3 regions of the Paenibacillus sp. FSL K6-1318 genome follow, and region 2 is predicted to be linked to each of the others. Evidence: predicted binding sites of a transcription regulator. Region 2 holds the regulator's gene; each other region holds the start of a gene.
What was found. Region 2 encodes Rex, which represses fermentation and respiration genes when NADH is low (regulators of the CRP and FNR family bind a similar motif). Its sites were predicted from a motif close to TTGTGAAATATTTCACAA; they were not measured.

Region 1: the regulator Rex is predicted to act here: its motif matches at 2,342-2,359, upstream of NYE45_RS14755 (cytochrome ubiquinol oxidase subunit I).
Region 3: the regulator Rex is predicted to act here: its motif matches at 2,207-2,224, upstream of nirB (nitrite reductase large subunit NirB).

What each region holds. Positions count from the first base shown of each region.
Region 1 is NZ_CP150270.1:3,336,562-3,340,890, reverse strand. Features, by position in the region: gene NYE45_RS14760 (cytochrome d ubiquinol oxidase subunit II) at 1-847, opposite strand, end outside; gene NYE45_RS14755 (cytochrome ubiquinol oxidase subunit I) at 847-2,211, opposite strand; partial or broken gene NYE45_RS14750 (MFS transporter) at 2,628-2,825, opposite strand; gene NYE45_RS14745 (MFS transporter) at 2,879-4,069, opposite strand; gene NYE45_RS14740 (6-phospho-beta-glucosidase) at 4,202-4,329, opposite strand, start outside.
Region 2 is NZ_CP150270.1:4,180,999-4,185,327, forward strand. Features, by position in the region: gene NYE45_RS18380 (DUF5590 domain-containing protein) at 116-646, opposite strand; gene NYE45_RS18385 (amidohydrolase) at 686-1,990, opposite strand; gene NYE45_RS18390 (redox-sensing transcriptional repressor Rex) at 1,977-2,630, opposite strand; gene dinG (ATP-dependent DNA helicase DinG) at 2,849-4,329, opposite strand, start outside.
Region 3 is NZ_CP150270.1:4,785,496-4,789,824, reverse strand. Features, by position in the region: gene nirB (nitrite reductase large subunit NirB) at 1-2,117, opposite strand, end outside; gene NYE45_RS21210 (metal-dependent hydrolase) at 2,394-3,101, shown strand; gene NYE45_RS21205 (hypothetical protein) at 3,340-3,660, opposite strand; gene NYE45_RS21200 (M42 family metallopeptidase) at 3,888-4,329, opposite strand, start outside.

The sequences.
Region 1 (4,329 bases), 840 kb from region 2:
AAGGATATTGCCCAATTCCGTAGGCGAAAAAGGCTGTGAAAAATTGCAGCATGATACATATAAAAGCTAAACCATAACGGCGTCCGTTATATAAAAGCCACATGGCAATCATGAAAAATGCAACGGAAAGCGCCAGCAGCCACCATAAATCCATCATGTTTTGAAAATGACGCTCATTGTGTTGACCCAAATATATAAATGCAGTCAGCGCGAGAATAATGGTCGGTGTGCTCCAGAACAAAGCATAGTTCCGCATCAGCTTCAATGCCGAATGATCCTCTGCCCGTGAAGCGTAAAATGTGAGAAAGGATCCGCTAATGAACAATACGGACACGATGGCTAGACCAACGATGCTCCACGATAATGGATTGGTGAACAGCGCCCAGTAATCCAGGGAAACGGTATCCCCCTGCTTCAAAATAAAGCCACCTTCAGACAATGTCAGTGCTACTGACAACGACGCCGGAATAAGCAAACCAGTAGCTCCGTATAAAAACAAGTACACGATACTTTTTTTGGAACCATAATTTTCGAAAGCATAGAACGACCCACGAATGGCAAGTAGAATGACGGCAATACTTCCCGGAACAAGCAGCGCGGAGCCATAATAGTAAGCGGTATCCGGGAAAAACCCGACGATACCAATATAGAAAAAGACAAAAAATACATTAGTGATCTCCCAGACCGGTGATAGATAGCGAGAGATCAGACGATTAATGAGGTGATCCTGCTTCGTCAGGCGTGCATAAAAGGCGAAGAACCCTGCTCCAAAATCAATGGATGCTACAATAAGATAGCCGTACAAGAACAGCCAGAGTACCGATATACCAATCAATTCATAACTCATCAGGCCTGCTCCCCTTTCTCGGCTGATTGATTATTCTTCTCTTTCAACCATTTCTCCATCTCAAGGTCAGCAGGATTGTTATTAAACAAACGTCTCAACACGAGAACACAGATAACACCGAGTACGATATACAAAAGCAAGAAAACGAAAAATAAAATTCTCACACTCGGGGAAGACGTAGCAGCCTCTTCTACCCGCATATAACCTCGGATGATCCATGGCTGTCGCCCCACTTCTGCATAGAACCATCCCATCTCAACGGCCAGAAAAGCAAGCGGTGCACTGAGTGCAACCATACGAAGCATCCACTTGTTAAACTGATTACGTTTCTTCCAGAATACAAACAGGAAGTACAGACTTGATATAGCGAGCAGAGCGAAACCTATTCCAGCCATTAGATCAAACAAGTAATGCACAAGTAATGGTGGATGCTCGTCTGGTGGAAATTCATTCAATCCGGTTACTTCGGCGTTAAAGTCTCCAAAGGCGAGGAAGCTTAGCACTTTCGGCAAATGCAGCGCACCTATAATTTCATGTTCAGCATTCAGCCATCCCAATAAAATTAAATCCGCTCCGCTTTCTGTCTCGAAATGCCACTCGGCAGCTGCAAGCTTCTCCGGCTGATGCTCAGCCAAAAACTTGGCAGATACATCTCCAGCTAAGGAATTTAATAAACTGAATACCAACACAACGGCCATCATGAGATTCAAGCCTTTCTTGTGGTAGTCCGAAACTCCTTTTCTCAGCATCGCAAAGGCTGCAATTCCCGCTAACAGTGCAGCTCCTGTCAGATAGGCTGAGCTTAATACATGGAACACCTTGGAGAAAGTCGCCGTATTCAGCATCGCTTGTACGGGGTTCACTGCCATGAATTGACCTGCTTCCATGACAAAGCCTTCAGGCTGGTTCATAAATCCGTTCACTGTTGTAATAAAAACAGCTGACATGCCTGCCCCGGCGACAATCGGGATAGTCAGCAGCCAGTGGATATACGGATTTTTGAACCGATCCCACGTGTACAGATAAATGCCCAGGAATATCGCTTCAAAAAAGAATGCGAATACTTCCATAAATAGTGGCAGTGCAATGACATTCCCGGCCAGTTTCATAAAATTCGGCCATACCAGGGCCAACTGCAGTGATATCGCTGTACCTGTCACGACACCCACCGCCACAGAAATGACAAACCCTCTGGACCACCTCTTTGCCATAAGTATGTAATGGTGATCTTTCTTCCGAATACCGATGAACTCTGCAATAGCAATCATCAAAGGTACGCCGACACCAAGCGTTGCAAAAATCACGTGGAAACCGAGCGTCAAACCCGTCACCAGCCTGCTCCATAACACCGTATCAATAGCCATTCTTTGTGTTGCCTCCTTTCAAACTCTGTTTCATTTTTGTGATCAATTTTTGCTTAGGACCAGGTCTGCTACTCATTAGTTGCATTAAATACCAGGTTTGGACGTTCCTAATCGTTCATGTGAACGAATTAAGAGAAAAATTTCACAAAGTAAACGACAACGATATCTTGCCACATGTTCTTTGCGTTTACTCCTGTTGATTCCTGATATCAAATGCATAGAAAATGCTCTACAAGACCTAATAATCAAAATTATTATATCTTTATTTTTATCTAATTCAATCAAAGTCACGTCTTCTACCCTAAACGTTCAAGAAAGGATCAACTCTTTCTGACAACTTGGTGAAAAACAAAAAAAACACCCAATGGAGCTATTGATTCATTGGGTGCAACCGTGGTATTGCAAGACGGATTCGCTTAGTTTACCTGCTCTGGATTCACCCCATCCTCCTTGCTACGTATGCTCATAATGATCAACGATAAAGCAAGCACCGTAAGGATGATTCCAAGCATTTGAAATCCTGTAACACTGAATGTATCTCCCATGACGATCCCAATCAATAATGACGATAAAATGGTCCCCAGGTAGCGTGACGTATTAAAATTTAAACGGTTCATACAACTCACTCTAAAACAAGGGAACTCCATATCAAGATGTTCCCTGTCTTCTATGTTTGTTGAATATTCTTCTTTTTGCGATGAAGGGTTACTCCTCCAAAACTAGCTGCTGAAATCCATAATAGGATCATTGCATTACTGGAGACTAATGATTGCACTGTATCTAGTTGTAATAATTGCGTAATTAACCTTCCTTCATACGGTGAAAGTGTGGCTCCCAAGTTATATGCGATCAGAACAATGGTGGTACCCAACTTAGCCATTTTGGCGATTTGTTGAGCAAACGTATGCAATAAATAGGGCATTATACAGCGGAATGAAAACCCGATGATCATTGAGCACACGGTAGTAAGCATGATACTTTGCGAGATTGTCGTAACGAACATCGAGCCTCCAAGTAACAGAATCGATAATGGAACGATATAGTTACCGAATGTTTTGTATACTTTTCCAAAAGAAAAGCCGGCTACAAAAGCTCCTAAACCTATAAATGCAATCATATTGCTTCCGTTTGTCGCAGTTCCGATATTTTTCTCCAAAATCAAAGGAGTAATCTGTAAATTATAATTGATGAAGATAGCTACAATCACAAATAATAAGAGACCATAGCCGATCATGACTTGAAGGGCTTTTCTATTATTTGTGTGGCTTGGATTCGTTGTGACCTCTTCTCTTCTATTAAGCTCTTTTTTATCAGAAGGAACGAAAATCAGGAACGCGATGAAAATAGGAAGTGCCAGGGCGTAGACATAAAATGATGTGTGCCAGCCCATTTTCAATAGTTGACCAACGAGTAGTGTCAGACAAATGCCTCCTAATCCCTCAAAGGCACTTTCTAAGCCAATTACGGTTGCTTGTTTACCTGGATTGTTATGATACATGTCACTGATCATCTGAATGATGAGCCGGTTAAATAAACCTACACCTAACCCAAACAAACAACGAGAAATGAACAGCAACGAAAAAAGGTCATGATACAATGCAGGGAATACTCCCGCAAGGAGAACAAGTCCTAAACCAGTTAGTATAGTTGCTTTCTTCCCGATGAGAAGTTCAAGTCGATTAGCAATTAACACACCAAGAATAACAAATAATGAAGGTATGGTCGTTAATAATCCTACGTGTGTTACCGATATCTCTGGAAAATCATTGGCTATTGCAGGAATGTTAGCGGCAATCACTGGACCTGAAGAAATTAATAACGCAACAGACAATAACGAATATGTTTTAAGCTTCTCCATAGATATTATAAAAAACCAACTCCTAAGTGTTTATTTTTGCTTCATATGGCCAGTAGTTAGCCTTGATGCTGCGATAAATGGATAAAGCAGTAACGCATAAGTCGATGACTTCATACGTTACTGCTCAGTCGATTAGAGTTCTTTGCCGTTACTTTGAATAACTTTTTTGAACCATTCAAAGGATTTTTTCTTGCTGCGTTTCAACGTACCAGTTCCAGCGTCATCTTTGTCGACATGAATGAATCCGTATCGTTTACTCA
Region 2 (4,329 bases):
ATTGATTAATTTAAATCAAATATGTCTACAGACAACACAAAGAACCGGTTCAGTCGGAAATCCGTCTGCCGGTTCTTTCTAATCATTAATTCATTAGCTAATCACTCTATGTGTTCTAGCTGTTCGGGAGAGTATAGACCAGGTCCACCTGTTCTCCATTGCTAAAACGATAAAAGCGATAGTGGTTATGCGTGCCGTCCTTATAATATACTTGCCACACATATATCCCATTCACAACTCCGGGCATGATTCGCTTAATCTCACCGGCAGGAACTTCAGAACTGAAGCGATTGCGTATTTGCGTTTCGGACATGCCGTTCTGCAGCAGCTCGCTGTGTATAGCGTTTGCCCCTGTAGCAGGTTGATTGTTTGCGTCGAATTTAACCCAGACCATCACATCCTGGTTATCCTTGTTTTTGCCGATCAGGGTCCAGTAGATGTTATCAGAGCCTTCTTTATCTCCCCAGATGTACTTTCGCAATTCATCATAGGATGTAATGCCCAGTTGCTCCTGTGCTGCCTGTATGGCAAGTGCTTCTTCCTTGCGCTGGTCCTGCGTGACATAGACGTAATAACGCTGAAGTCCAAACAGAATCAGAACCAGTGCAAGTAGCGAAATCCATATCCACTTCTTTTTTTTCTTCAAAAGCCGAACTTCCTTTCCCTATGATGCGCTGTGCTGCAATTAACGAGCAAGCAGACCATCAAATGCCAATTGAGACTCACGCAAAATGCGCTCTTCATCCAACGTCAGACATTCGCCATGTTTAATCACTTGTTTTCCATCCACCCATACGTGCTCCACATCTTTGGCAGAAGCCGAGTAGATCGTATGTGAGATCAGGTCTGTATGCGGATAGAAATGTGCCTGTTCAATGTCCAGAGCGATAAAATCAGCCTTCATGCCTACCTTGAGTGCTCCGGTATTATTCAAGAAAATGGATTTGGCGCCATATGACGTTCCAAGCAATAGCGCTTCGCCTGCTGGTACTGCAGTCGGGTCACCGGACACGCCTTTGTGGATCAATGCAGCCAGTCTCATTTCCTCGAACATATCCAGGTTGTTGTTACTTGCCGGTCCGTCTGTTCCGAGTGACACAGTAACTCCTGCTTTCAGCAAATCAGGTACCCGCGCAACACCGGAAGCCAGTTTCAGGTTACTACCCGGGTTATGGGATACAGCGACATCATGACGGGCCAGAATTTCAATCTCTTCGTCATTCAGATGCACCGCATGTGCAACCAGGGATGGACGGGAGAAAAAGCCCAGTTTCTCCAGATGTGCCACAGGACGCAATCCGTAGTCTGTAACGTTCTGCTCGACTTCACGAAGCGTTTCCGACATATGTGTATGAAGGGGAAGGTTTAGATCGTTCGCGACCTGTACAAGCTTCTCTATGTAGTCTGGAGGGCATGTATATGGTGCGTGTGGCGAGATTACGGTTGTAATGCGACCATCGGCCTGTCCATTCCACTCACGTGCAAACGCAGCCGACTCCTCCAGCTTCCGCAATTGTTCTTCTTCCGAACACAAACCAATTACACCGCGTGCCAGTGCTGCTCTAACGCCGGATTGTTCCACAACTTTAGCCACTTGGTCCATGTGATCATACATGTCCAGAAAAGCTGTAGTCCCGCCTTTCAACATTTCAAGCACCGACAGTGAAGTTCCCCAGTATACATCTTCCGAAGTCATTTTCGCTTCCATCGGCCACATTTTTTCCTGCAACCAAACTTGTAACGCAAGATCATCTCCATGACCTCTGAGCAGCGACATCGCTGCATGACCATGCGTATTGATCAGACCCGGCAGGAAGAACAGTCCTTTTCCATCCACTTTGGTACAGTTTTCGTCTCCATCCGGCAATGTCTCACCAATATGCACAATCTTGTCATTATCAACAACCATGTAACCTTGAACGACATTCCATGTTGCGCCTTCATTAACGGCAAATTTGCCGTTGTGAATTACCCATCTATTTGTTGTCATCTTCCTCGTCGTCCTTTCCAGTCTCCAAGTAATAGGCCAAACTAAGCAGATCCGTCGTAAAGTCAGCATGATGAATGCGGATATGCGGCGGTGTTTTTAGAATTGTTGGTGCAAAATTGAGGATCGCTTCAATTCCCGATTCAATAAGCTGATCGGCTACATTTTGGGCTTCCGTATCCGGAACCGTGATAATCCCGATGCGAATGTTATCCGTTTTCACCGCTTCCGTCAATTCATTCATTGGTTTCACTGTCAAACTGTTGATTTGACTTCCAATCTTCGGTCCGTATGCATCGAATACAGCCACAATCTTCATGTTGTCTTTCAGATAAGCGTTGTAGTTGGACAAGGCCTGTCCGAGATTACCCGCTCCCACCAGAGCCACATTAATTTGCTGATCGATTTTGAGGATGTGACGAATTTTCTCGATCAAGTAGGATACATCATACCCGATCCCTTTTCGACCAAAATCACCGAAGTAAGCCAAGTCTTTACGAATTTGGGCCGGATTCAGATCCAGTCTCTGTCCAAGCTCTTGAGAAGACACCGTAGCCACCTCACGCTGATGCAACTCGCTCAAATAACGCAAGTATACAGGCAGACGTCGTACCACCGCTTCCGAAATTTTATCTGATTTCATTCTTGCTCCCCCTTACCAAGCCCACGATAAAATAATAGATGAAAAGATGAGCATTCTGTATAAATTCAAAGATAGAAGTGACTTTTTATACAGAATGCTCCTTGTAATTTAGGTTATAAGTTCTTACGTGCAACTGCTTTATTCGCAAACGGAAAGATCTCATAAAGTTTAACGCCAAACTGTAGCGTCATGCAATGATATAACGAACAAAACAACTATTATTCTTGTTCTTTAGCAGGTTTTTCCAACCATTCGGTAATTCGTGGAACCATTTGCTCTGTGAGCATATGCTCCATTTTGGGACCAGGTAATGAATATAAAAAGAATTTGCCATAGTACGCTTCAATTACGCGTGTATCATAGACAATCACAATTCCTCTGTCCTTCGCGGTACGCACCAATCGGCCAAATCCCTGCTTGAAACGAATGACCGCTTGCGGCACGGACAATTTCATGAACGGATTTTTCTTTTGCTCCTGGAGCAACTCACTCTTGGCTTCCACCAGCGGATGATTCGGTGGCTGGAACGGCAATCTTACAATAGCGAGGCAGGTTAGCGCATCACCCGGGATATCTACACCCTCCCAGAAGCTGCTTGTGCCCAGAAGTACCGTAGCTTTGGCATCCTGGAACCTGCGAGTAAGCTTGGAGCGGCTTCCACTGTCCACGCCTTGCCCCAGCAACGAGATGTCGTTACCAGACAGCGCCTCCTTGAGCGGATCATAGACCTGTCGCAACATCTTGTATGAAGTAAACAGAACCATCATGCGTCCACGGGTGGCAATTGCTGTCTCTGCGAGGGATTGCACCAGCATATTAACAAAGTGCGCATCACCCACACTGCCCTTCACACTCGGGAAATCACGCGGAATCACCAGAAGTGCCTGATCACGATAGTTGAAAGGTGATGGCAGCATCGACGTTAACAGCCGATTATTATCGGCGGCTTCCTGCAAGCCAAGCTGCTCAATCATGAACTGGAATGACTTATCGACAGAGAGCGTAGCCGATGTAAGCACAACGCTTTTCTTTTTGTCAAAAAACAAATCCTTAAGTTGTGCACTGACATCTACAGGTACAGCATACAGCTGAAGCGATTTGCTGCGGAACTGGCCGCTGGCTTCCATCCAGTACACCGTTTTGGCATCATCCATACGCATGAAGAACCGTAGATTCTCCTTCAACGTGGTCAGATCTTTCAGCAATCCTGTGATGTCCGTGATCAGGCTATCCGATTGATAATCATCCTGATCTTCCTTCACCTCAAGCAACAATTTGTCCCCTTTGCGAACCAAATCGCCCAGTGTCACATAGATCTGGTTCTCCAGATCCTGCAACTCCTGCCATTTCGCAGGTTTCTGAGAAGCCTTCAGTCGCAGGGAAAATTGCCCCGTCTCTCCCGGTGAAGCATCACTTCGTTCAGGCAACAGCCCGAACAGGGCATCGCTCATGCGATCCCATAACTCCTTAACCTCAAGAGCGAGTGGGAACATCTGATCCACCATGGAGCCCCATTGCACCGAATTTTCATGCCCGGATAACTGCGAACGAAGCATAGGCAGCTGACCATTACGACTGTCTTTAAACAGACGGGTCAGTGTATGAACCAACGTGAAATATTTCATATGCATTCCAAGATGCTTACCAGCTACATCCTCCAGATGATGGGCCTCATCGATCACCAGACTCTCATAGGCTG
Region 3 (4,329 bases), 600 kb from region 2:
CCGCCGTTACCGCCGATAAAGATCTCCCAGCCGCCGTCGTTACCTACGATACCGATATCTTTTGTACATGCTTCTGCACAGTTCCGCGGACAACCGTTCACGGCATATTTAAATTTGGCTGGCAGATCCAGACGTTCGAATTTACGTTCAATGCGAGCACCCATGGCCATGGAGTCCTGTGTACCGAAGCGGCAGAATTGGGAGCCGACACATGTTTTGACCGTACGCAGCGATTTGGCGTATGCATAACCTGAAGGCATATCCAGTTCAGCCCAGACTTTAGTCAGATCTTCTTTTTTGACACCAATCAAGTCGAGACGCTGACCACCGGTAACTTTGACAGCTTTCACATCATATTTGACCGAAACGTCAGCGATGCGTTTGAGGTCCGCTGGTGTAGTCACCCCGCCATACATCCGAGGTACAACCGTATACGTTCCATCTTTTTGAATATTCGCGTTCATGCGCTCGTTAACAAAACGGGATTCCTTCTCATCTTCGTGTGTGTCCGGTGCAATCATGCCAAGGTAATAGTTGATCGCTGGACGACATTTGGAGCAACCTTCAGGTTGACTCCAACCTAGGACATTCATGACCTCTTTGGTCGTTTGCAGTCCTTTTAGACGAATCTCGGCTACGATCTCATCTCGGCCCATAGAAGTACATCCGCATATTCCCTGTTTGGCACCACTGCTGAAGCCGTCTCCCAGCACATATTGCAGAATCTGTTCCACAACCGGCTTACATCCACCGCAAGAGCGGGTTGCACCGGTACAGGCTTTGATTTCATCTACAGTGGTAAGGCCCTGGTTTGTAATTACATCGACAATAGTTCCTTTAGTCACCCCGTTACATCCGCATACGATCTCGTCCTCGGGCATCGTTTCTACAGATGTTGCTTTCTTATGACCGCCGCAGCCTGTGCCCATGAGCGAGCTATACAATTCCTCGGTCATTTCGGTTTGATTTTTGATCAGTTTTTGCAATTCGGCAGAATCCGTTATGTCACCGAAGAGAACGGCACCAACCATTTTATTATCACGGAGCAGAATTTTTTTGTAGGTCCGTTTCCAGTCATCTTTGTGTGAAATGACGGTGTGCTCTGGACTGTCGATGAATTCACCGGTTGAAAAGACATCCACACCCGAAATTTTCAATTTCGTGGATACAACAGAACCTTCATAAGGAGCCGTTTCAACCCCGCAGATATGTTTCGCGAGAATCATGCCTTGCTCGAACAATGGGGCAACGAGGCCATAACATACCCCGCGGTGCTCTGTACATTCCCCGACCGAATAGACATTCGCAAGTGATGTCTGCATGTAGTCATCTACGATAATCCCCCGGTTCACTTCCATACCGCTTTCGCGGGCTACAGTCGTATTGGGTTTAATGCCTACAGCCATGACCACAAAATCAACATTCAATACGGAATCATCGGCAAAACGAATTCCTTCAACCCGTTCGCCGCCCAGCAGTTCGGACGTTTGCGCACCCATTTTGAAACGGATACCCTGACGCTCCAGTTCGGCCTTCAACATGGCTGAAGCTTGCGGATCAAGCTGACGCTCCATCAGATCCTGCATCAGATGTACTACGGTAACTTCCATGCCCAATTGTACCAGACCTTTGGCCGCTTCAAGACCCAGCAGTCCGCCCCCGATAACGGCCGCTCGTTTGTACTGTTTAGCAGCATCGAGCATGACATTACAATCGGCGATATCGCGGAAACCAACGACACCTTCTTTGTCATGTCCCGGTACCGGCAGAATGAAGGAGTTGGAACCAGTGGCAATGATAATTTTGTCATAAGGGAAGCGATGTCCATCCTCCGTAACGACCTCAAGCGTATCCGAATCAATTCGGGCTACAGTTGTTCCTGTATGGAGAGTAATCCCATAATCCTCATACCAGTGGAGATCATTCAGCACGATGTCATCCAATGTTTTGCTACCTTCCAATACGTAGGACAACATAATGCGGTTGTAGTTAGGGTAGGGCTCTGTGCCAAAAACGGTGATATCGAATCGCGAAGTTAATTTCAAAATTTGTTCAACCGTACTGATTCCTGCCATACCGTTACCAATGATAACGAGTTTCTCTTTTTTTCCGTTCATGTGTGTATGCCTCCTTGGATAGACGCTGTACATTACCAACAATTTTAGTGGTTTATATTTGAAATTATACAAGTAGCTGACGACAGTTTATGTGATTTAATTCACTAATAAAGATAGAAGAGTCATAAATTTAATAGTGTGAGCCCGGTCACAGAAAGTTATATTTATTTTCATACAAATAAGAAATGCGAACTATTGTTCTTATTTTGTTTTCGTTGTAAAATCGGAACTGGGCCGTATATGTTCCCTATTTCTTCGAAAGGAAGTTTTTTCATCATGATGGGAAGATCCCACCTGATTATCGGGACAGGCGTATCACTATCTGTTCTGCAGTTAGCTGGTATGCCGGTGACAGCACCGGCAGTTACGGTTGCTCTGATTGGTTCCTTATTGCCTGACATCGATGAGCCGAATTCGCTGCTGGTATCGAGAGCGTTACCTAACAGCCTGATCAGGTTGTTACAGACGATTCTGTTGCCTACAGCTGTCTTCGTGTACTTTTATGTTCATGCCAAACCGTGGAACCTGTTGCTTGCGATCCTCATTGCGCTCGTGTCATTCCTGCCTTCCCGTTCACTCCGCAAAGTGCTGATGTTTGCCATCGGACTCGGGCTGGTATTCTATGGTCACGCGTTCGCACCATGGAATCTGATTACAGGCAGCTTGTTAATGCTCTGTACCACGCTAACCCACAGGGGGTTGACACACACGCTGTATGGAACCGCAATATGGGCTGGCTTACTTTACAGCACGACTCAGCAGCAGGGACCGGAGATCTGGGTAGCGGGAGGTACGGCATATGCCATGCACTTGTTGGCTGATTCACTAACCAATCGGGGGATTCGTCCGTTACCACCACTCAAGTGGCGCATACGGGCCAATCTGATGAGTACAGGAACCAAGCGTGGAGCCGTTGTGGAGAATGTCTGCATAGTGCTTACCCTTATTTTGGCCTGGATTGCTTTCTCACCGTTATTTCTCTAGTCATCCAAAAACGCCAGTCCACTAAACTATGGACTGGCGTTTACAACAGGTATACAGTTCGTACTGCAATGGATTGTAATATCCGTGCGACCATTCAGGATTGTGAAGGTGCATCGGTAAGGCTGTCAATATCTGATGATCCAAATACAAATAAAACAACGAGAATGACGATGATCAATAGCTCTGCGAACCCATTTCCATCAAAGTCAGACATCACTTCAACCTCATTTCTTGGCGTTTAGGAATTGATTCTCTGTTGGAAAGCCCGTATAACGTCATTCAACGTCATATCGCCACCGATCTCATCGAGGAATTGCACCAGTTTATCTTGATTTGACGGTGTAACATTTTGGAGCGTTTTATATTGTCCGACCAATTCAACGACCAGTGTAGCTTCTCGAAACAAGGTGACCGCATCCACTCTTAACTTCCCGCTTACCAGTAATGCTGCAACGATAAGTTCCAGATTTCTTCCTTTAAGGTTGCCATTGAGAAGGGTGTTTGCAGCATTTGTTTTTTTGGAACCCTTATTCGATTTTCCGTTCCTTCCCACTGCCATAACAGGTCCCCCGCTGCTTGGTGTTTAATTCATCTTCCGTTATTGTATCTTATGTGTAATTTCCTATAATGTTCGGCCTATTAATCTACGTACGTTGAACTAAAGAATGTTTACACATGCCACTCCTATGGAAGAACAACCTTTCTGTGTGAATGTGTTCAACTAAATATAGTTGTGGATATAAAAAAGAGACCTCCCGATATAGTTAGGAGGTCTCTTGTCAGCTGTTACGCGTTATTAATTATGGTATTCATTGTTGTCCGATCCAGACCCTTCACCAGCTTCACGATCAGCTCTTTGGCTGCATCGTAGTCGTCTGTATGAATGATGGAAGAAGAGGTATGAATATAACGGGCACAGATCCCAATAACCGTTGATGGTACACCAATTCCACTCAGGTGAACTTGACCTGCATCGGTACCGCCTGGTGAGATGAAATACTGCATTTTGATCTGATTGGATGAAGCGGTGTCTTGCACGTACTCCACCATTCCGCGATGGGTGAACATACCCGGGTCAAAAATACGAAGTAATGCCCCTTGTCCAATATGTCCAAAGGACTGCTTGTCACCTGTCATATCATTCGCCGCGCTACAGTCTAGTGCGAAGAAGATATCCGGCTGAATCAGATTGGCCGCCGTACGTGCACCACGAAGCCCCAGTTCTTCC